Regions from separate parts of the Shinella oryzae genome, predicted to be linked through region 1. Evidence: riboswitches for the same ligand, from Rfam matches in the RefSeq annotation. Region 1 holds a riboswitch; each other region holds the start of a gene.
The links. A riboswitch is a leader RNA that binds a small molecule or an ion and turns the genes downstream of it on or off. The one in region 1 is predicted to bind cobalamin.
Positions count from the first base shown of each region.

Region 2: it holds a riboswitch for cobalamin, as region 1 does, so the genes downstream of both, fdhA (formaldehyde dehydrogenase, glutathione-independent) here and bluB (5,6-dimethylbenzimidazole synthase) in region 1, are expected to answer to the same signal.
Region 3: it holds a riboswitch for cobalamin, as region 1 does, so the genes downstream of both, K6301_RS18285 (ABC transporter substrate-binding protein) here and bluB (5,6-dimethylbenzimidazole synthase) in region 1, are expected to answer to the same signal.

Region 1 covers NZ_CP081987.1:1,610,637-1,617,991, reverse strand. The annotation lists gene K6301_RS08030 (DUF1003 domain-containing protein) at 1-18, opposite strand, end outside; gene K6301_RS08025 (LTA synthase family protein) at 73-2,001, opposite strand; gene K6301_RS08020 (NAD+ synthase) at 2,283-3,962, shown strand; gene K6301_RS08015 (NYN domain-containing protein) at 4,094-4,837, shown strand; cobalamin riboswitch at 4,887-5,101, shown strand; gene bluB (5,6-dimethylbenzimidazole synthase) at 5,147-5,833, shown strand; gene K6301_RS08005 (DUF2865 domain-containing protein) at 5,826-6,914, opposite strand; gene K6301_RS08000 (ABC-F family ATP-binding cassette domain-containing protein) at 7,174-7,355, shown strand, end outside.
Region 2 covers NZ_CP081987.1:651,389-658,743, forward strand. The annotation lists gene nrdE (class 1b ribonucleoside-diphosphate reductase subunit alpha) at 1-652, shown strand, start outside; gene nrdF (class 1b ribonucleoside-diphosphate reductase subunit beta) at 667-1,656, shown strand; cobalamin riboswitch at 1,739-1,939, shown strand; gene fdhA (formaldehyde dehydrogenase, glutathione-independent) at 2,120-3,310, shown strand; partial or broken gene K6301_RS03200 (DUF6925 family protein) at 3,456-4,477, shown strand; gene K6301_RS03205 (histidine phosphatase family protein) at 4,482-5,108, opposite strand; gene K6301_RS03210 (SDR family oxidoreductase) at 5,247-5,951, shown strand; gene K6301_RS03215 (class I SAM-dependent methyltransferase) at 5,970-6,713, opposite strand; gene K6301_RS03220 (hypothetical protein) at 6,784-7,119, opposite strand.
Region 3 covers NZ_CP081988.1:455,804-463,158, forward strand. The annotation lists gene K6301_RS18270 (LamB/YcsF family protein) at 1-710, opposite strand, end outside; gene K6301_RS18275 (GntR family transcriptional regulator) at 835-1,497, shown strand; gene K6301_RS18280 (D-alanyl-D-alanine carboxypeptidase family protein) at 1,505-2,554, opposite strand; cobalamin riboswitch at 2,745-2,972, shown strand; gene K6301_RS18285 (ABC transporter substrate-binding protein) at 3,133-4,149, shown strand; gene K6301_RS18290 (FecCD family ABC transporter permease) at 4,146-5,186, shown strand; gene K6301_RS18295 (ABC transporter ATP-binding protein) at 5,183-5,947, shown strand; gene K6301_RS18300 (class I SAM-dependent methyltransferase) at 5,951-6,724, shown strand; gene K6301_RS18305 (glucan 1,4-alpha-glucosidase) at 6,814-7,355, shown strand, end outside.

The DNA.
Region 1 (7,355 bases):
ATCGTCTAGGGTTTTCATGGGCGGCTCCGGGAAAGCGAATCGGAGCCTAACCTAGCGCCTTTCCGGCAAAAATCAGTAGCCCGCGCTCATCAGTTCCGCATGGGAATCGAAGAAGCGTTCCAGACCGTATTGCTTGCCGAACATGATGTCGTGCTGCAGGAAGCGGAAATCGCGCACCAGCGGGTCGATCGTCTTCTTGCGCGACCAGTCCGTCGTCGCCTTGCCTTTCGCATCGATCAGCATGTAGCGGTCGATGACGCGCAGCTTGTCGTGCACGGCGCCGAGGAAGCCCGTGTAGTAGGGGTGCTCGAAGCCGGCCTCCTTGAGGATGTAGTAGGACAGGAACGCCGGGCTGATCGTGCCGATGTCCTTTTCGGCGCCGGTCTTGTTGGACCAGACGACGAGCGGGGTCTCGTGTTCCTTCTTCATCTGCTCGGCGGAGCCCTTGCGGGAGGCGGTGATGCCCTTCATGTAGCCGGAGTTCTGGTAGACGGTGTTGAGCGGCGGCAGGTGGTCGCCGAAGACGACGATGATCGTCTCGCGGTCACGGTTCTTCGCCCAGTCCATCAGCATCTTCAGGCTCTGGTCGGCTTCCTTCACGCCCTGCGCGTAGCTTGCCAGCATCCGGTTGTCGCGTGCGTCCAGCTTGCCCTCGGACGTGATGTCCGTCTTCATATAGCGGCCGTCGTCATAGGGGCCATGGCCCTGCAACGTCACCGTGAAGAAGAAGAACGGATCTTCCTGCATATCGGCCTGGCGGATGATTTCCTTCGTCAGCGCCTCGTCGGACGTGAAGTTGCCCCGCTTTGCCAAGGGCGGCATCTTGTCGACGTCCTTGAAGGTCTCGAAACCGAACGCCTTGTAGACGCTGGAGCGGTTCCAGAACCAGCCCGAGAACGGATGGATGGCGCGCGCCGTGTAACCCTCGGCGCGGAAGAAGGTCGCGAGCGACGGGATCGGCTTGCGGATATACTGCTGGTAGGGAATGCTGCCGGTCGGCAGGAAGGCGTTGGAGAAGCCCGTCAGCGCCTCGAATTCGATATTGGCGGTGAGGCCGCCGAATTCCGGCGAGAAGACGTTGCCGCCCTGGTTTTCGCGAATGACCGGCATCGGGTCGGCGGAAAGCTTCACGGTTTCCAGCCGCGTCGGATCCCAGAGCGACTCGCTCATGACGACGATGACGTCGGGCTTCGTGCGGTGCGTGGTGCCGGCCGGAAGCGGCTTGGACGGGATCTTGTCGATGGCATCGACCATGTAGCCCGACGGGGCCTGCACATTGGCCATGGGCAGGTTGATGGCAAAGGCCATCATGAAGCCGTTGTGGCGATAGTTTTCCGCCTGATCCCACATGATCGGGAAGACTTTCAGGCGGTCACGCATCCAGGAGAACTCGTTGTAGTCCATGATGGAGGCGAAGCCGGCCAGCAGCGGCACGGCAAGCGCCAGCCGCGCCAGACGTTCCTTGCGGGTCAGCGGGCGGAAGCGGCGCCAGGCGAAGATCCACAGGGCGATGAGGCCGGCCATACCCGCGGCAACGGCAAGCGCAAGGGCAGCTGCCGTCCACGGACGGTCCTGCACCAGCACCGGCATCAGTTCGAGGATCTGGCGGCCGAACAGCAGGTCGGTCGGGTAGAGCGGATCCGTGAGGAAGACCTGTTTCTGCTGCGAAATCACGCCCATCAGGATGACGAGCGGCGAGACCAGCAGCACCGCCTTGTGCTGCCGCCCGATCAGCGCGTCCAGCGCAAGATAGAGCAGGAAGAACACGCCCGTCGTCGTCCAGCCGGGCTGTTCGAGATTGGTGAGGTAGGCGTAGGTCTGCTGGACGGAGCCACGCGTGATGAGCTCGATGGCAACGACGGTCGCGAGCGCCAGGATGCCGGACACGGTGAGCGATCGCAAAACCGCCAGCGTCTTGGCATGGCGCGTGAGAAAACCCACCCTGTCAGGACGTTTCTCCGTGGCTTCGATTGCCACCGCTGCGGTCGTGAACAGGGCCAAGGCCGTCTCCGATTTCACAAAACTTTCGTCTCTCTGTCATATGGTTGTCATCTTGAACAGGAGATGAACGCTTTCCTTAACGTTGCCCAAACGCTTTGGTTCAGTCTGTTGCTGTGCAGCAATGGTGGAGCGCCGCATGCGGGCGAACCTGGTTCGCATCCCATTGTTTTCAATCGGCGCAGCTGTTCATTCCAAAAGCGCGCGGTATGTTCTAAAGAGCTTGCGACCGTCCGAGCGTGCGGGCTGCACGATCGGACACAAGAGGAGACGGGTCCGCAGAGATGACTTCCGAGACTGAAAAGACGACGCTGCGCATTGCTGTCGCGCAATTGAACCCGACGGTTGGCGATGTGGCCGGAAATCTGGCCAAGGCGCGCGCCGCGCGTGCGGACGCCGCAACGCAGGGCGCCGACCTGCTTTTGCTGACGGAACTCTTCATTTCCGGCTATCCGCCGGAGGACCTCGTGCTGAAGCCGGCCTTTCTGAAGGCCTGCCGTCGCGCCGTCGAGGATCTCGCCGCCGACACGGCGGATGGCGGCCCGGGCGTCATCATCGGTTTTCCGCGGCAGGACGAGACCGGCCGCTACAATGCCATCGCCGTTCTGGATGCCGGCAAGGTCATCGCGGTGCGCGACAAGGTGGACCTGCCGAACTATGGCGAATTCGACGAGAAGCGCGTCTTCGACCAGGGCGCGATGCCGGGGCCGGTGAATTTCCGCGGCGTGCGCCTCGGCATTCCGATCTGCGAGGACATCTGGGGCGAACTCGGCGTCTGCGAGACGCTGGCGGAAAGCGGCGCGGAAATCCTGCTGTCGCCGAATGGCTCACCCTATTATCGCGGCAAGGTCGATATCCGCCACCAGGTCGTGCTGAAGCAGGTCATCGAGACCGGCCTGCCGCTGCTCTACGCCAACCAGCTCGGCGGCCAGGATGAGCTTGTCTTCGACGGCGCGAGCTTCGCCTTCAACGCCGACAAGACGCTGGCCTTCCAGATGAGCCAGTTCGAGGAGACCATCGCGCTCACGACGTGGAAGCGGCGCGGCGACGGCTGGGCCTGCGACAGCGGCCCGATGTCGCAAATTCCCGAGCGCGAGGAAGCGGATTACCGTGCCTGCCTGCTCGGCTTCCGCGACTACGTCAACAAGAACGGCTTCAAGAACGTCGTGCTCGGCCTGTCCGGCGGCATCGACTCCGCGATCTGCGCGGCCATCGCCGTCGATGCGCTGGGCGAGGAGCGCGTGCGCTGCGTGATGCTGCCCTACCGCTACACGTCGGAGGATTCGCTCAAGGACGCCGCCGATTGCGCGAAGGCGCTGGGCTGCCGTTACGACATTGTGCCGATCGAGGCGCCCGTGACCGGCTTCCTTTCCGCACTGTCGGAGACCTTCGAGGGCACGGAAGAAGGCATCACCGAGGAAAACCTGCAGAGCCGCACGCGCGGCACGATCCTGATGGCGATTTCCAACAAGTTCGGCTCGATGGTTGTCACGACGGGCAACAAGTCGGAAATGTCGGTCGGCTATGCCACGCTCTACGGCGACATGAACGGCGGGTTCAACCCGATCAAGGACCTCTACAAGATGCAGGTCTACGCGCTGTCGCGCTGGCGCAACCAGCATGTGCCGCCCGGCGCGCTGGGCCCGACGGGCGAGGTGATCCCGCACAACATCATCGACAAGGCGCCGTCCGCCGAACTGCGGCCAAACCAGACCGACCAGGATTCCCTGCCGCCCTATCCGGTGCTCGACGACATCCTCGAATGCCTCGTCGAGCTGGAGATGGGCACGGAGGAGATCGTGGCGCGCGGCCACGACGCGGCGACCGTCCACCGGATCGAACACCTGCTCTACATCGCCGAATACAAGCGCCGCCAGTCGGCGCCCGGCGTGAAGATCACCCGCAAGAACTTCGGCCGCGACCGCCGCTACCCCATCACCAACCGCTTCCGCGACCGGGGGTAAGGGGCGCGGGGTGCTGGCTATCTTTCTGCGCCTGGTAGTTGTGCGTTAACCTGTGAAATCGAAAAGTAACCTCTCTGATTGCAGGCGGAGTGGGCGATGCTAATATGCATTCCTTCTCAAGGGGAGTGGGTATGACGCAACGCGGGGCTGTCCTTTTCGTCGATGCAGAGAACGTGCCTTCAGGTGTCGCTGGTAAACTCATTGAAGAGGCGACAAGGCACGGCCTGCTGCTTGATCGCCGCATCTACGGTGACTTCTCGAATCCATCCCTCAAGCCTTGGCTGGATGCCGCCGCACTTCATGCCCTCACGACCCGGCAAACCGTGGCCGGTGCAAACCGCAAGAACGGTGCTGATATCGCCATGGTGATCGATGCCATGGACGAACTTCATTCGGGAGAAGTGGATGTGTTCTGCCTCGCCACTGCCGATAGCGACTTCACGCAATTGGCAATGCGAATTCGGCGCGCTGGCAAGATCGCCGTTGGCATGGCGTGCTCGAAAGCTTCAAGCCGCTTTCAGGCGGCGTTTGATGTTTTCAGGATCGTCGATGCAGTGAAAGCCAATGCCAGTTCAGTGTCGGTGAAAGCCGGCGAAAAGCCTGTCGCAAAGCAGGCACCGGCTGTTCGGCGGGCGTTAAAGGGAGAACTCCTGCAACGCATTTTCGTCGAAGCGCCGCCGTTGGATGGTCCATGGGTTGCGCTGCCGGACCTCATGAAGACTTTGCAAGCGTGTCAACCAAACTTCGATCTTAAGTCTTACGGCCACAACCAATTCTACAAGCTGCTGGCCTTTTCCGACGTCGAACTCACCGACAAGAACCGCAAGGCGCGTTTGAAGGCACAGCCCCTCAAGAAAGTGGTCGATAACGGTTGAGGCGATAAGGCCGTTTTGCGGCCGCGGGCTTGATCGTTGAGCCGTGCCGTGCACAATCCGGCCGTCAGGTGCCCGCTTGCGGGAGAATCGGGAAACCGGTGCGGGGAAACCCAGGTCCGGTACGTGCCCAACGCTGTGACGGGGATGGCTTGTCCTTAAAACCTTGAATCGATTCAGGGTTTTGCCACTGGTTGTTCAACCGGGAAGGCAGGGCGGGGCCGTGTGAACCGAAGTCAGAAGACCGGCCTGGCGAGATGGACCGAACCGCGCGGACGGCGGCAGGTTTTGCGCATTGTTGGGGAGATGACGATGCGAACCGAACCGTGGGACCCTCTGGTCCGGGCGGACGCCTTTCCGTGTGAGGAGAGGCAGGCCGTCTACCGCGCCATCGAAACACGCCGCGACGTGCGCGACCAGTTCCTGCCCGATCCCTTGCCGGACGATCTGGTCCGCAGGCTGTTGCAGGCGGCGCACAATGCGCCGTCGGTCGGTTTCATGCAGCCGTGGAACTTCCTTCTCGTGCGCAACCTGCCCACCCGTCAGGCGGTGCATGCGGCCTTCCTGAAAGCCAATGCCGAGGCGGAGGCGATGTTTTCCGGCGAACGGCAGGCACGCTATCGCGCGCTGAAGCTCGAAGGCATCCTGAAGGCGCCGCTGTCTATCTGCGTGACCTGCGATCCGACACGGGCAGGGTCCGTCGTGCTGGGGCGAACGCACAATCCGCGCATGGATGTCTATTCCACCGTCTGTGCCGTGCAGAACCTCTGGCTTGCGGCGCGGGCGGAAGGGGTGGGCGTCGGCTGGGTCAGCATCTTCCACGACAGCGATATCCGCGCCATCCTCGGCATTCCTGACCATATCGAGATCGTCGCCTGGCTGTGCGTCGGTTTCGTCGACCAGCTCTATGGCGAACCGGAGCTGGCCGTGAAGGGCTGGCGGCAGCGCCTGCCGCTGGAGGAACTGGTCTTCGAGGAGCGCTGGCCGGACGTCAGTTGACGTCGGCATCGGCCGGACGGCCGAGGTCGATCGCGGATTCGTTTTCCGGCAGGAAGGCCGGGCCGACCGTGCGCACCTTGTGCTTGGACGGATCGTACTCACGCTCGGCGGCCTTGACCGGAACCTTTGCCTCTTCCTTGCGGGGCAGCGCGTGGATCGTGGTCACGGAGCCGGCCCCGCCATCGGGCGCCGTTTCCGTCGTCGTCTCCCCGCGGGCCGCCTTTTCGCGCTTGATCATCTCCTGATAGTAGGCCGTAAGGTTGCAGCCGCAGGCGCCGGGCTTGGAGAGATCGCGCGTGCGGTAGGCGAAGGCGTTCTGCAATTCGACATAGGCGCGGCCGGTGACCGTGGAGGTCATCTGCTCGGTTTCCTGCCCGCGGCCCATCGCCTGGTAGAACAGTTCCGTCTCGGTCTGCGGGCACATCATGGCGCAGACCTGCTGGTCGCGGCGGAAATCCATCGGCGAAGCGTTGGAGGAGATCGGGAAGAAGCCGCCGTCGCAGGTGCGCACACAGACGGTGCGCAGGTTCCCGTGGCCGGCATTGCCGCCCAGCGAGCGCAATTGCAGCCGGTCGCTGCCTTCGGGCGTCGTTCCCAGCGGCAGGGTGCGCGTGTCGTCGAGCGAGCGCAGGCGCTCGGTCGCGGCAACCGGCGTCACCTTCGCGTCGTTGCAGCCCTCGGCCTCAAGCCTGGAGAGCAACTGGTTGCGCCTGGCTTTCGACGTGCCGCCACCCGACAGGTCGCGCCGCTTGCTGTCGAGGATCTGGAGGTTCTGCTCCATCTTGCCGATGACGGTGGCGAGCGTGGCGCAGGCATCGGCATTGGCGCCGCCGATCACGATGATGCTGCCGCCGGAGCAGCGCAGGCGGCGCTGGTCGCTTTTGGCCTGCCGCAGCTGGATGTTCTGGCGGGCGATGGCGGAAGCGTATTTGCGCGCGTTCGCGGTATCGACCACGACCTTGGGCAGGCTCGCCAATTCCGTTTTCAGGCGCTGGCACACGTCGGCCAGCGCCGTGCCGCCGGATAAAAGAAGCGACAGGCCGGTTGCGACGGCAAACAGGAAGCGACTGCGTCCCTTCACGGTATCGATCCCTATCGATCTTCGAGCATGTCGAAACGGCCGGCGAAAACCGGCTTTCGTTCACTTATCATAGGGCGCGCCGGGGCAAGTGCAACGCCGACAGGCATTCGTGATTAACGGCCTCGATACCCGCCTGCCTTGCAACCGCCTTGGTCAGCCCCTAGATTGCGGCCATGGTCAATACCGACCGGATGGTGCTTCATGGATTTCAACCCGACCGCAAATCGACTTCGTTTTGTCATCGGGGATATCCGCATCCATGCCGCATTCCATCACGCTTTCCAAAATCTCGTGGTCCACGCCTGACGGGCACACGCTTCTTTCCGATCTCGACCTGACCTTCGGCGCCGCACGCACCGGCCTTGTCGGCCGCAATGGCGTCGGCAAGACGACGCTGCTCAGGCTCGTCACGGGCGAACTTATTCCGCGATCGGGGGCCAT
Region 2 (7,355 bases), 960 kb from region 1:
CTACACGGTGACGTATCACGCTCTGCGCGCCTCGAACCGGCTGGCCGTCGAGAAAGGCGTGAGCTTCAAGGGCTTCGAGAATTCCAAATATGCCTCGGGCGAATATTTTGACAAATACACCGGGCAGGAATGGCTGCCGGCGACGGAGCAGGTGCGCGGCATCTTCGAAGAAGCCGGTATACACATCCCGACGCAGCAGGACTGGCAGGAACTGAAGTCGGCTGTCATGGACGGCGGGCTCTACAACCAGAACCTCCAGGCCGTGCCGCCGACCGGCTCGATCTCTTACATCAACCACTCGACCTCCTCGATCCACCCGATCGTCTCGAAGATCGAGATCCGCAAGGAAGGCAAGATCGGCCGCGTCTACTATCCCGCCGCCTTCATGACCAACGACAACCTCGATTACTACCAGGACGCCTATGAGATCGGCCCGGAGAAAATCATCGACACCTATGCGGCGGCCACCCAGCATGTCGATCAGGGCCTGTCGCTGACGCTGTTCTTCCGCGACACCGCGACGACACGCGACATCAACCGGGCGCAGATCTACGCCTGGAAGAAGGGCATCAAGACCATCTACTACATCCGCCTTCGCCAGATGGCGCTGTCAGGCACGGAAGTGCAGGGCTGTGTCTCGTGTGCGCTTTGATTTCGGGGAAGACCATGAATATCCAAGTGACGACCAAGGCGCCAAAGGCTGCCGCCGCCGTGCGCGCCATCAACTGGAACCGCATCGAGGACGACAAGGATCTGGAGGTCTGGAACCGCCTGACCGGCAATTTCTGGCTGCCGGAGAAGGTGCCCCTGTCCAACGACATTCCCTCCTGGGCGACGCTGAAGCCGGAAGAGCAGAAGCTCACCATCCGCGTCTTCACCGGGCTCACCTTGCTCGACACGATCCAGAACGGCGTCGGCTCCGTCAGGCTGATGGAGGATTCGGCGACGCCGCATGAGGAAGCCGTGCTTTCCAACATCTCCTTCATGGAGGCCGTGCACGCGCGCTCCTATTCCTCGATCTTCTCGACGCTCTGCCTGACGCCCGATGTGGACGACGCCTATCGCTGGTCGGAGGAAAACGAGTTCCTGCAACGGAAGTCGGCGCTGATCATGGAGCAGTACGCGTCCACCGATCCCTTGAAGAAGAAGGTCGCCTCCGTCTTCCTCGAAAGCTTCCTGTTCTATTCCGGCTTCTATCTGCCGATGTACTGGTCGAGCCGCGCCAAGCTCACCAACACCGCCGACATGATCCGCCTCATCATCCGCGACGAGGCGGTGCACGGCTATTACATCGGCTACAAGTTCCAGCGCGCCGCCGAGCGCCTGAGCGCCGACAGGCAACAGGAGATCAAGGATTTCGCCTTCGATCTCCTGCTGGAGCTCTACGACAACGAGGCCCGCTATACCGAAGAGCTGTATGACGGCGTCGGTCTCAGCGAGGACGTCAAGAAGTTCCTGCACTACAATGGCAACAAGGCGCTGATGAACCTCGGCTACGAGGCGCTATTCCCGCCGGAAGCCTGCAAGGTCAATCCGGCGATCCTCTCGGCGCTGTCGCCGAACGCCGACGAGAACCACGACTTCTTCTCCGGCTCCGGTTCGTCCTATGTCATCGGCAAGGCGGTCGCGACCGAGGATGACGACTGGGATTTCTGAGCCGCGGCGGCCGGTTCGGCGGCGTGTCGCTCGGGGCGCCGTCGATGTCGTATTCCCGAGGGTCTTTCGGCCTGCCGGATGATTTTCTGGGTGCGTTCAGGGTGCCGTCCCGGCCAAGTCGGGATGGATAATTGGGAAGCCGGTCGAATACCGGCGCTGCCCCCGCAACGGTAGCGGAACGAAGCTCCGGCAGAGACCACTGGCTATCAGGCCGGGAAGGTGCCGGCAGCGTCCGAAAGGACAGTTCCGAAGCCCGGAAACCAGCCCTGGAACGATGACTCGGCCGATTGCGGTGGGCGATCGAGAGGTGAACGGCGTCCTCTCGATAGGCCCGTTTCCTTCTCCTCTCCATCCTTCGTCGAGCGACGGTCCGCGCTCCGCCCGTTGGCCTGCGCGGTCGTTCCGAGAGGATCCGGCGCGCATCAGGCGGGCTGGACGAGGCAAAACCCAGGAGGAGACAGACATGAGCAGGAACAGAGGCGTCGTCTACATGCGACCCGGCAAGGTCGAGGTCCGCGACATCGACGACCCGAAGCTGGAGGCCCCCGATGGCCGCCGTATCGAACACGGCGTGATCCTCAAGGTGATCTCGACGAATATCTGCGGCTCCGACCAGCACATGGTGCGCGGTCGCACGACGGCCATGCCTGGCCTCGTCCTCGGCCACGAGATCACCGGCGAGGTCATCGAGAAGGGCATCGACGTCGAGATGCTTCAAATCGGCGACATCGTATCGGTGCCGTTCAACGTGGCCTGCGGGCGCTGCCGTTGCTGCAAGTCGCAGGACACTGGCGTGTGCCTCACCGTCAATCCCTCGCGCGCCGGCGGTGCCTATGGTTATGTCGACATGGGTGGCTGGATCGGCGGTCAGGCTCGCTACGTCACGATCCCCTATGCCGATTTCAACCTGTTGAAGTTCCCGGATCGCGACAAGGCCATGTCGAAGATCCGCGACCTCACCATGCTCTCCGATATCCTGCCGACGGGCTTTCACGGCGCCGTCAAGGCCGGCGTGGGCGTCGGCTCGACGGTCTATGTGGCCGGTGCCGGCCCGGTCGGGCTTGCGGCGGCCGCGTCCGCGCGCATTCTCGGCGCGGCGGTCGTGATGATCGGCGACTTCAACAAGGACCGTCTGGCGCACGCCGCTCGGGTGGGCTTCGAGCCGATCGACCTCTCCAAGAGCGACCGTCTCGGTGACATGATCGCCGAGGTCGTTGGCACGAACGAGGTGGACAGCGCCATCGACGCCGTCGGCTTCGAGGCGCGCGGCCATGCGGGCGGCGAGCAGCCGGCCATCGTGCTCAACCAGATGATGGAGATCACCCGCGCCGCCGGCTCGATCGGCATTCCTGGGCTCTATGTCACGGAAGATCCGGGCGCCGTCGACAGCGCCGCCAAGCAGGGTAGCCTTTCGCTGCGCTTCGGCCTCGGCTGGGCGAAGGCGCAGTCCTTCCACACCGGCCAGACGCCTGTTCTCAAGTACAACCGGCAGCTCATGCAGGCCATCCTGCACGACCGCCTGCCCATCGCCGACATCGTCAACGCGAAGATCATCGCGCTCGACGATGCCGTCCAGGGTTACGAGAGCTTCGACCAGGGCGCGGCGACCAAGTTCGTGCTCGACCCGCACGGCGACCTGCTCAAGGCCGCCTGACAAACCGGTATCGCGCCGGCAGTAAAAGGCCGGCGCGGTCCACGCCGATGCAACGCCGCGGCGTTCAATCGAGACGGAGGAAACCATGGCGGATATCAGGGATGTCCTGATCGATCATCTCATCGACCGGCGGGCCGGGTGGAGCATGGGGTCTTACGGCGCCGTTGCGGAATTCCACCAGGACCCGGGCGAGTATCTGCAGGCCGATGCGCCCACGCTCTTCGTGCGCGCCACCCGCGCGGCGCCATCCGGCTCGATGCCGATACGGTCGGGCAGATTGTGCTCGTCGCCTATGAGGCGCTGAGCTGCCGCCCGCAGCGCTGGAGCCATGGCGTAGCACTCTGCCTGCCGCAGCGCGACGCGGCGATGAACGGCCGCAAAGCGCTGACCGAACTCGGCCCCGACGCGGAGGCGGTGCGCGTGGCAGACAGAGCCGCCATCCTCTTCGATCTCGGCCTTGCCCTGCCGCAATGCGATTTCTGCATCCGCACCAACGATCCGGCCCTTCTCGCCATCCTGCGCGCCGAGACCGGCCGCAGCCTGTTCGATCCGCACAATCCGGCGACGGCCGCCATCCTGAAGGCGCATCCGCATCGCGTCGCGCTGACCCGTCTCGGCCGTATCGAGGTGTTCCAGAAGATCGGCGGCCCGGATACGGGCGGTGTCTCGCCGCCGGGGCCGCACACCCATCTCCTGCCGCACCTCATCCGCTCGCGGCGCACCCATTCGGCCAACACGCCGATCCCGAAATACCATGTGCCGCTCGGCTATCTGCATCCCGCCAATCCCGTCATGGACAGCCTGGGCCGCGATCTCGATTTCGACATCGACGACCATGCGCGCTTCCAGGATCTCTTTGCGCAGTTCGCCCGCCCGGACCTGCCCATCCTGCGCAAGGCGGTGCTGGATGGGCTGGCGCGGCGTGTCGAGCCGGAATCCTTCCTCTCCCACACCGATCGTTTCAGCCGCGCGACGGTGCGCATCACGCTGCGCCAGCAGGACAGGATGGCGCGCCGCTTCGGCGGCGGCTCCTATCTGGCGCTGGTCTCGCAATGGCGCGCCGTGCTCGACAGAGGCGCGGAGGGAATTGCGGCGGATGAGGACGCGCCGGGCCACGAGGCGACGGGCGCCATCGTGCCGTTCCTGCCGCTCGCCGCAACGGGCTGAACCGTCACGCGCCGCTGTCGGGACCGGCCGGGGGCAGGCCGGCGCCGAAACCGCGCAGCGCCCATCGGCGCCCATCACTCGACAGGTCGAGAAAGCCGAGCGGCTCGACATCGATGCGCCACACCGCCGTCAACGGTGCGCCCACCACATGCGCGAAAACCAGCTTGAGCAGCATGGCATGCGTCACGGCGAGGATGCGCCCGCCGGTGCCGTGCAATCCATCGAGCCAGCCCGTGGCACGGCTGGCCGCCGTCTCGAAGCTTTCCCCGCCATACGGGGCCGCGGCCGGATCGGCCATCCAGTGCCGCAGCGCGTCTGGAAAGCGCTTCGCGATTTCGTCCACCGTCTCTCCGCTCCACGAACCATAGTCGAGATCGCGCAGCGCCGGGCAGGGGATCGGTGCGGCGGAGAAGGCCGCCGCCGTTTCGGCCGCACAGGCCTCCGGCGCGCAGAACACGCGGTCGAAGGGCCGAAGGCTCTCGGCAAGAGCCGCCGCGCGGGCCGGCTCCTTCGGCAGGAGGCTATCACCGGCGGAGAACCGTGCCTGCCGGTTGGCAGCCGTGGCGCCGCGGCACAGCAGGGTGACGCGGGTTGCCCGGCGCGGGCGCGCTGCGGGCGCGTCTTCTGGCATAGTCACGATCTGTCATGCTCCATGGCGGGGCGCTCGGTTGTTCGATTGATAATCGCATTGGTCCGGCGACGGAAGGTGCTTCGCGCGCGGGGGCGGAAGGTGCTATCAACGGTTCTCATTCGAAGACGGGAGACAGGTATGAGCGAGAACAAGGTAGCGGTGATCACCGCCGGCGGCAGCGGCATGGGCGCGGCCTCGGCACGGCGGTTGGCGGCAGATGGCTTCAAGGTGGCCATCCTGTCTTCGTCGGGCAAGGGCGAGGCGCTGGCCGCCGAGCTGGGCGGCATCGGTGTCACCGGCTCCAACCAGTCCAACGACGACCTCAAGCGGCTCGTCGACTTCGCCGTCTCGACTTTTGGCCGCATCGACGTGCTGGTCAACAGCGCCGGCCACGGCCCGCGCGCCGAGATCACCGCCATCACGGACGAGGACTGGCACAAGGGAATGGACGTCTATCTCCTGAACGTCGTCAGGCCCGTGCGGCTGGTGGCGCCGATCATGAAGGCGCAGAAGTCCGGGTCGATCGTCAACATCTCCACCGCCTGGGCCTTCGAGCCCTCGTCGATGTTCCCGACCTCGGCCGTGTTCCGCGCAGGGCTTGCCGCCTATACGAAGATCTTCGCCGACACCTATGCGGCCGACAACATCCGCATCAACAATGTGCTGCCGGGCTGGATCGACAGCCTGCCGGGCACCGAGGAGCGGCGCGACAGCGTGCCGATGAAGCGCTACGGCACCAGCGAGGAGATCGCCGCGACCGTCGCCTTCCTCGCCTCGGAGGGCGCCGGCTACATCACGGGCCAGAACATCCGCGTCGATGGCGGCCTGATGCGGTCCGTCTGAGGAAGCGCCTGTGGGGCGTCAGGCAAGCGTGCCGAGCGGGATGAGCTCGCGCGCGCCGGGCGCCCAGGCCTTGCCCTGCCAGTCGCCGTACCAGCGCTCGACCCGCAGGCCGGCGTCGGCAATCAGCGCCTCCAGCTCTTCCTTGGCCGGAAAGGCGATGCGCGAGGCGGCCGCCAGGCGCTGGCCGGTCTGCTCTATCTCATAATGCGTTTCGTAGGTCACAATGCCGGTGCCGGCGTCGAAGGCCGCATCGTTCCACGCCTGCACGGCGCCGAACCGGGGATGCTCGAGGCGGCGTCGCGAACCCTCCGGCCCCCATTCCTCCCATTCGCGGCAGGCCGGGTCGCGGCTGTCGAAGATGAAGCGGCCGCCGGGCGCCAGATGCGCGGCGATGGTGGCGAGCGCGGCGCGCCGGTCCTCGGGCGTGAGGAACACCTGGAAGGCGTGCCCCGTCAGCATGACGAGCGCGAAGCGCCGGCCAAGCCGCAGCGTGCGCGCATCTCCCTCGATGAAGTCGACACGCGCCGCACCCGGCTTGGCGCGCGCGATCTCCAGCATGGCGGGCGCCGGATCGATACCGACGACCATCCTGTCGCCGGACAGCGCGACCGCCAGTTCCCCCGTGCCGCAGCCGAGGTCGAGCACGCTGTCGGCATCGGCGGCGAGCGCCCGGCAGAAGGTGAAGTCCTCGGAGCGGTCCCAGCCGTTTTCGAGATCGTAGAAATCGGCAAGGGCGGGGTCGTGGTAGAGGCGGTCTTCCATGTCTTCCTCCATGAAAAAAGGCCATGCGTCGCCGCATGGCCCTTGTCAGGTCTGCGGGGTCAGCCGCCCGTCACGTGTTCGCGGCGTCGAGCACGGTCTCGCAATGGCTCGGGCCGCCCTTCGGGTCGACGCGGTCGCCAATCGCGCGGATATTGGTGATGCGGTAGGCATCGTTCACGGTCAGCTCGACGGAGCAGGAACGGCCCTTCGAGAAGCCGCCGCGCCACTTGTAGAGCGTCGTGCCGCCCGCGCTCGTGTCGGAAATCGGCGGGCCGTAGGCGGCAAAGAAGCTGCCGGCGGTCTTGCCGTTCCAACGCGCCTGCAGCGGGTTCGTGGGAACGCTGACGGTGGTGCATGCGGTAAGGGCAAGCGCCAAGCCTGCCAGGATTGCGATGCGGGAGTTCATATGTGCCATTTCCTTGGACTTCGTTCAGCCGTTCCCGGTGACTCGGGACGGGCCCCTGATTTCGCCATAGCGCAGTGCTCGCAAAAGGGGAATCACCTCCACGCCAAGTTTGTGGTCATCCCCGGACATGGGGCGGGAAACGTGCGGATTTGCAACAGTGGGCTGCAACCGCCGGCCCGGCGCCAAGCGACTGCTTCATGGCCGAACCGACGTCTCAGAAATCGACGAAGTCCTGG
Region 3 (7,355 bases), on a different replicon from region 1:
ATTTCACGCGCAATGGCAACGGCGCCCGGGCTGTCGCCGTGCACGCAGATCGACTGCGCCTCGATCTGGATCGTGCTGCCGTCGATGGCCTGGAGCGTTCCGCCGCGGGCAAGCTGCACCATCCGGTTTGCAATGACGGTCTCATCATGCAGGACCGAACCTGCTTCGCGACGCGAGACCAGTTCGCCCTTCGGCGTGTAGGCCCGGTCGGCAAAGGCCTCGGCAACGACGGAAAGGCCTGTGCGTCGGGCGAGATCGAGGATCGGGGCATTGGCGAGCCCCATCAGGATGAGCGAGGGATCGACCGCAAGAATGCCATCGATCACCGCCTGCCCCTGCCCGGCATCGTAGGCAATGCGATTGTAAAGCGCTCCGTGCGGTTTCACGTAGCGGACCGTCGTTCCCGCCGCCGCCGCGATGCCCTTCAGCGCGCCGATCTGGTAGATGACGTCGGCGGTCAGGTCTTCCGTGGTGATATCGAGATCGCGCCGTCCGAATCCGACGCGATCAGGGTAGGAGACATGGGCGCCGACCACCGCACCATTCGCGGCGGCAGCCTTCACCGTGCGATAGATGCCGGCGGGATCGCCCGCGTGGAACCCGCAGGCGATATTGGCGGAGGAGACGATGGCAAGCATCGCAGCGTCATCACCCATCCGCCAAGCGCCGTAGCCCTCGCCGAGATCGCTGTTGAGATCCATCGCCGTCATGTTCCCTCCATGGCTATCCTTCAGATAGGGAGGACTTTACATGAAAGAACAAAAATATCAATATTGTTCAACAATCATTCCTCTAGTGAAGAGCGACGAGCATTATGGGGCGAGGAAAAACACAATGACAGAGGATGGGCAGGGCCTGCCACTTGCCGACCGCCTGGCGCGGCGTATCCGCGCGCTGCTGATCGCCGGAGAGCTTTCGCCCGGCCAGCGCCTGTCCGAGGCAGCATTCAGCGAGCGCTTCGACGTGTCGCGCAATTCGCTGCGCGAGGCGTTCCGCCTGCTGACCAAGGACGGCCTTCTGCGCCATGAGGCCAACCGCGGCGTCTTCGTCGCGGTCCCGACCATGGCCTCCGTCATCGACATATACCGCGTGCGGCGCATGCTGGAATGTGCTGCCCTGCGCCAGGCCTGGCATCAGCATGCGGCCATCGGGGCAATGCGCGATGCGGTCGCCGAAGGACGTGAGCGGCGCGACGCCGGTGACTGGACGGGCGTCGGCAGCGCGAATATGACCTTCCACGCGGCGATCATCGATCTCGCAGACAGCACGCGCATCAGCGAATTCTACGAACGCATATCAGCGGAATTGCGGCTCTGCTTCGGGCTGCTGAAAGACCCGGCGCACCTGCACGCGCCCTTCGTGGACATGAACGGCGAGATCGTGACGCTGCTTGAACAGAACAAGCGCGAAGAGGCCGCCGCGCAGCTCGACGCCTACCTCAACCTGGCGGAACGGACGATGCTGAAGACGCTGGAGCGCGCCTCCGAGCCATCATGACGCCGGACTAAGACGGCCGGCGGGCGGGTATCGGCACATCCACGGCCGTATCGTCCGCCCATGTGCTGATGGTGTGAACCTCGCCTTTCGTCTCGCCCTGCAGATAACTCTCGTGGCCGGGCAGCCCCATCGGGTAGAGCGCGTCGCGGCTTGCCTCGTAGGCTGCGCTCTGGTCGGTGCAGAGGCGCACGCGCATGTCCTGCGGTGCGACATCCTTGCGGTTCGCCAGGTCCTCGACGCGCGCGCCGCCGGAAAGCCGCCCCTCGAAGGCCTGGGTCATGTATTGGGCGGAGCGTTCGTTGCGCTCACGCTCCGTCGTCGCGCCCAGAATGACCACCATCACCCGCTTGCCGTTTCGCGCGGCGAGCCCGACGATATTGCGACCGGATGCGCACAGGAAGCCCGTCTTCATCCCCGTCGTGCCCGGATAGCGGGTCAGCAGCAGATTGTTGGACTTGATCTCCTTGCCGTCGATGGTGACCGACGACGCCAGGAAGAAGCGTCGGTATTCGGGAAACTGCCGGTCGACTTCCATGCCGAGGATCGCGAGGTCCCGTGCAGTCGTATAGTTGGTCTTATCGAACAGACCGTTCGGGTTGGCGAAATGGGTGCCGGTCAACCCCAGACGCGCCGCCGCGTCATTCATGCGCTTGACGAAGGCGGCCTCGTTGGGCGCCACCGTTTCGGCGACGGCGACAGCGACGTCGTTGGCAGAGGCGGTGATCATGGCGAAAAGCGCATCCTCGAGCGTCATCGCCCGGCCGAAGGTCAGCCCGGATTCGAGGAACGCCTGCTTGGTCGCATTGCGCGTCATGGTCACGGGCGTCGTCAGCGTCACCTCTCCCGCTTTCAGCGCTTCGAACGTCACGAAAGCCGACATCAGCTTGGTCGTCGACGCCGGATACCACGGCACGCCGGCATCTTCCTCGTACAGCACCTGATGGCTGTCGGGATCGACGACGAGAACAGGCGTGGCACTGGCGGCGCTAGCCATGAACAGGCACGCCGCCACTACCAGACATTTCCACGCTCGCCCGAGCATCGTGCTTTCCGCCATGTATCCGTCTCCAGAAATCAAGCTATTCTAATGGCATGGCATCGCCTTGAAGGGCAAGATGCCGATGCGACGCACGCTCGCGCAGCAGGCGAAGCCATCCATCGCGGCCTGCATACGTCCCGTTTTCGACGAAGACGCGGCAGTGTCTTCCGCAAGCGAGCATCTGCGCCTTGACGCGGATCGGGGCGCGTCATAAGGGGAATGCGACGGTTCCCGGAGGACGACTCCGAAGGGATTAATAGGGAACACGGTGCGGACGACCCAAAAGGGACCAAGACCGTGGCTGCCCCCGCAACTGTAAGCGGATTGTCGACCATCCCCGGGCCTTAACGGCCATGCCACTGCGAAACACCGCGGGAAGGCAGATGAGCGACAGACATCCGTGAGCCAGGAGACCTGCCGTCGAACACGATCCAATCAACCGGGCGGGGATGCCTGGAAAGGAGCAGATATGTCTGACCTGAACCTTCGCCATATGACGGCATCCATCCGCCTCGATTGGGCTTTCCGCGCGAGCTGACACTCACGTCGCCCGCTGCGCTTCGCAGCGCTCGCCTTCTCCCGGAATCGAGGTTTCCATGCGCCAGATCATCGCCACCATTTCGTTCGCCGTCGGCCTGACCGCCCTAGCCGGTACCGGCTTCGCCGCCACCCAATATCCGCTCACCATCAACAATTGCGGCCAGCAGGTCACCTTTACAAAAGCGCCCGAAAAGATCGTCTCGATCGGCCAGGGCATGACCGAGGTCCTGTTCTCGCTCGGCCTTGCCGACAAGATCGCCGGCACCGCCGTCTGGGTCGGCCCGGTTCTGCCCGCCTATGCCGAGGCCAACGGCAAGATCAAGCGGCTTGCCGACAACGACCCTAGCTTCGAATCCGTCGTCGGCGAGGAACCGGACCTGGTAGCCGCCGAATTCGAATGGCATGTCGGCGTGCAGGGCGCGGTCGGCAAGCGCGAACAATTCGCCGATCTCGGCATCAACACTTACGTCGCACCGGCCGATTGCGTCGCCAAGATCAACACCGACGGCGGCGACGGCGTTCGCAAGGAGCTGTTCACGATGGACCTGATCTATCAGGAAATCGCCGAACTCTCCGAAATCTTCGACATCAAGGAGCGCGGCGACGCCCTGATCGCCGACCTGAAGAAGCGCGAGACCGACGCCGTCGCCTCCATCGAGGGCGCCGCCAGCAAGAACCTTCCCGTCGTGTTCTGGTTCTCCAGCAAGGAGGTGAGCGGCGACGCCTTCATCGCCGGCAAGAACAGCGCACCGGCCTATATCCTCAAGACGATCGGCGCGAAGAACGTCGTCACCACCGAAGAAGAATGGCCGCTGGTGGGCTGGGAAACCATCTCACAGGCAAATCCCGCCGTCATCGTGCTGGCAACGATGGATCGCCGCCGCTATGCAGCCGACGACCCGCAGACCAAGATCGACTTCCTTGAGAACGACCCTGTCACCAAGGAACTCGATGCGGTGAAGAACAAGCGCTTCGTCATGATGGATGCCCAGTCGATGAACCCGACGATCCGTACGATCGACGGTATCGAGACGCTGGCTGCCGGCATCAAGTCCTTCGGCCTGTCGCAGTGAGGGCTGCCGCATCCAGACACCATCGCTGGTGGGCGCTCGTAGCGCTCACCGTTGTCGCCGTCATCCTGCTCGCGATCATGATCAGCCTCGCCGTCGCGATCGGCGAGATCGCCATTCCCCTGTCCACGACGGTCAGGGCGGTGTCGAACCGGATCTTCGGCACGTCCTTCGAACTCAACCGCATTCACCAGGGTATCGTCTGGGATTACCGGCTCAGCCGCGCGCTCGTTGCCGCAAGCGCCGGCGCGTCGCTTGCCCTGTGCGGCGTCGTGCTCCAGGCAATGCTGCGCAATCCGCTTGCCGAACCCTATGTGCTCGGCATCTCGGCGGGCGCCTCGACGGGCGCTGTTTGCGTCATGATCCTCGGCCTCGGCTACGGCGCGCTGACGCTGTCGGGCGGCGCCTTCATCGGCGCGATCGTCGCCTTCCTGCTCGTTGGTGTCCTTGCGGCCGGTGCCGGCCGGTCGAGCGAGCGCATCATTCTGTGCGGTGTCGCCGGCTCGCAGCTCTTCAATGCACTCACCTCCTATATCGTCACCACATCCGCCAATGCCGAACAGGCGCGCGGCGTGCTGTTCTGGCTGCTCGGCTCGATGAGCGGCGTGCGCTGGACCGACGTCTATCTCTCCGTGCCGGTCGCCATTACCGGATATCTCGCCTGCCTGTTCCACGCCCGCGCGCTGGACGCCTTCGCCTTCGGCACGGATGCCGCCGCCGCACTCGGCATCGCCGTGCGGCGCGTCCAGGTCGTGCTGTTCGGCATCACGGCGCTGATGACCGCCGCTGTCGTCAGCATGGTCGGCTCCATCGGGTTCGTCGGGCTCGTCATCCCGCATGCCGCGCGCTTCATCGTCGGCCCTTCGCACCACCGTCTCCTGCCGGCGACGGCGCTGGGCGGGGCGATCTTTATGGTTTTCGCCGACATCGTCTCGCGCATCATCATTCCGCAGCAGATCCTGCCCATCGGCGTTGTCACCGCGCTGTTCGGCGCGCCGGCCTTCGCCATCATCCTGTTTCGTGCCCGGAGAAGCGTGTGAGTATCGCCGTCGAGAACGTGACCTATGCCGCCGGTAAGACCATCATCGTCGACGGCATCACGCTGGCGGTCGAGCAGGGCAAGGTGCTCGGCCTTCTGGGGCCAAACGGTTCGGGAAAATCCAGCCTGCTCAGGCTGATCTGCCGCCTGCGCAAGGTCGACAGCGGCATCATACGCCTTGCCGAGCAGGATATCGCCGCTATCCCGCGGGCAAACCTCGCACGTCGCGTCGCCTTCGTGGAACAGCAGGCGACGACCGATACCCAGCTGACGGTGCGCGATGTCGTCCAGCTCGGGCGAACACCGCATCGCGGCCTGCTGTCCCCCTGGGGCGTGGATGACGACCTCGCCGTCGAGGACGCGCTAGCACGGGTGGACATGACCCATAGGGCGGACCAGTTCTGGCATACACTTTCAGGCGGCGAGCGTCAGCGGGTGCACATCGCGCGGGCACTGGCGCAGACGCCGAGCGAACTTCTGCTCGACGAGCCGACCAACCACCTCGACATCCAGCACCAGCTGGAAATCTTGTCGCTCGTCACCCGGCTCGGCGTCACGTCGATCATCGCCCTGCACGATCTCAATCTCGCGGCGATGTTCTGCGACAGTCTCGCCGTCCTTCAGAACGGCAAGGTCGTGGCCGCCGGCGCCCCGCAGGAGGTGCTGACCGAGGACCTTTTCGCGCGGGTGTTCGGCGTGCGTGCGCATATCGAGCGCTCCGCCGTGCACGGCCGCTACAATATCCAGTACGCGATGGGCTGACGGATGGACGGCCGGAACTTCGATCTCAAGGAAGAAATACGGGACTATTGGTCGAGACGATCCGGGACGTTCGATCTCGCCTTCGGTCACAGGATTCCCGCAGGTCCCGAGGCCGACGCCTGGCAACGGCCGATCCGGGACCAGCTGGGGCCCGCCCCGAAACGCGTTCTCGAACTTGCCTGCGGCACCGGCGAGGTGACGCGCCTGATCCATGACCTCGGCCACGACGTCACCGCCCTCGACTTCTCCGAGGCCATGCTTGCGGTCGCGCGCGCCAAGCATGCGGGCAAGACCAGGCTTCGCTTCCTGCTGGCGGATGCCGAAAACACCCTTGAAGCCGATCAGTCCTATGACGCCATCATCTGCCGGCACCTCGTCTGGACGCTGACGCGGCCGGATGAAACCTTCCGCGAATGGTTCCGCCTCCTGCGTCCAGGCGGTCGGCTGCTCGTCTTCGACGGCGACTGGGCAACGCCGAAACCCGCCGGGCGCCTGGCCAGCCTGCTCATCTCGCTCATCGACCGCATCGTCGGCCCCGATACCAATTACGACGGCGCCATGAGCGAGCGCCACGCCGCGATCATGAACGCCCTGCCCTTCGGCGCCGGACTGCGGCCCGCCATGATCGAGCCCTTGCTGGCATCCGCCGGCTTCCGCGACGTCGCTCTGCATTCGCACGAACCGATCGCGCGGGCGCAGCGTCGGAACGCCAATCTGCGCAACCGGCTTCGAACCCTCGTGTATCGCCGCTTCATTCTGACCTGCCGCCGCCCCTGAAAGTACCGAGAAGCACCCTCTGGCGAAGCGGCCGTAATACCCTACATTAGGGGTAGCATCGACCGCCTCGCGTGGAGCAGAACTTGGACATAGCCGCCAGCCAGAATCCCGCCCCCGGCGCGCCGGGAATTGATGCCCGGTGGACATCCAGCGCAAAGAGTGGAGTGGGAACAGCACTGACCGCGGCCTCGCGCACCTGGTTCACCACCAGCCACGGCATTCTGAACGAGGTCTACCATCCGCGCCTCGATCACGCCTGCACACGCGATCTCGGCCTGGTGGTGACGCGCGACGACGGTTACTTCTCGGAAGAAAAACGCCACGCGGCACACGAGGTCGCCTGGTTTGCGGACGGTGTTCCCGCCTTCCACCTCACCAACACCGCGCTCGACGGCGCCTACAGGATCGAGAAGCGCATTCTCACCGATCCCCTGCGGCCGACGGTCCTGCAAAACATCCGATTCACCCCGCTTTCCGGTGCTGCCTCGGACTATCACGTCTACGCCCTGCTCGCGCCCCACCTGGTCAATGCGGGGATGGGCAATTCCGCATGGATCGGCGAATACAAGGGCGTGACGATGCTCTTTGCCAGCGGGCGGGGGCAGTTCCTGGCGCTCGCCTCCTCCCTACC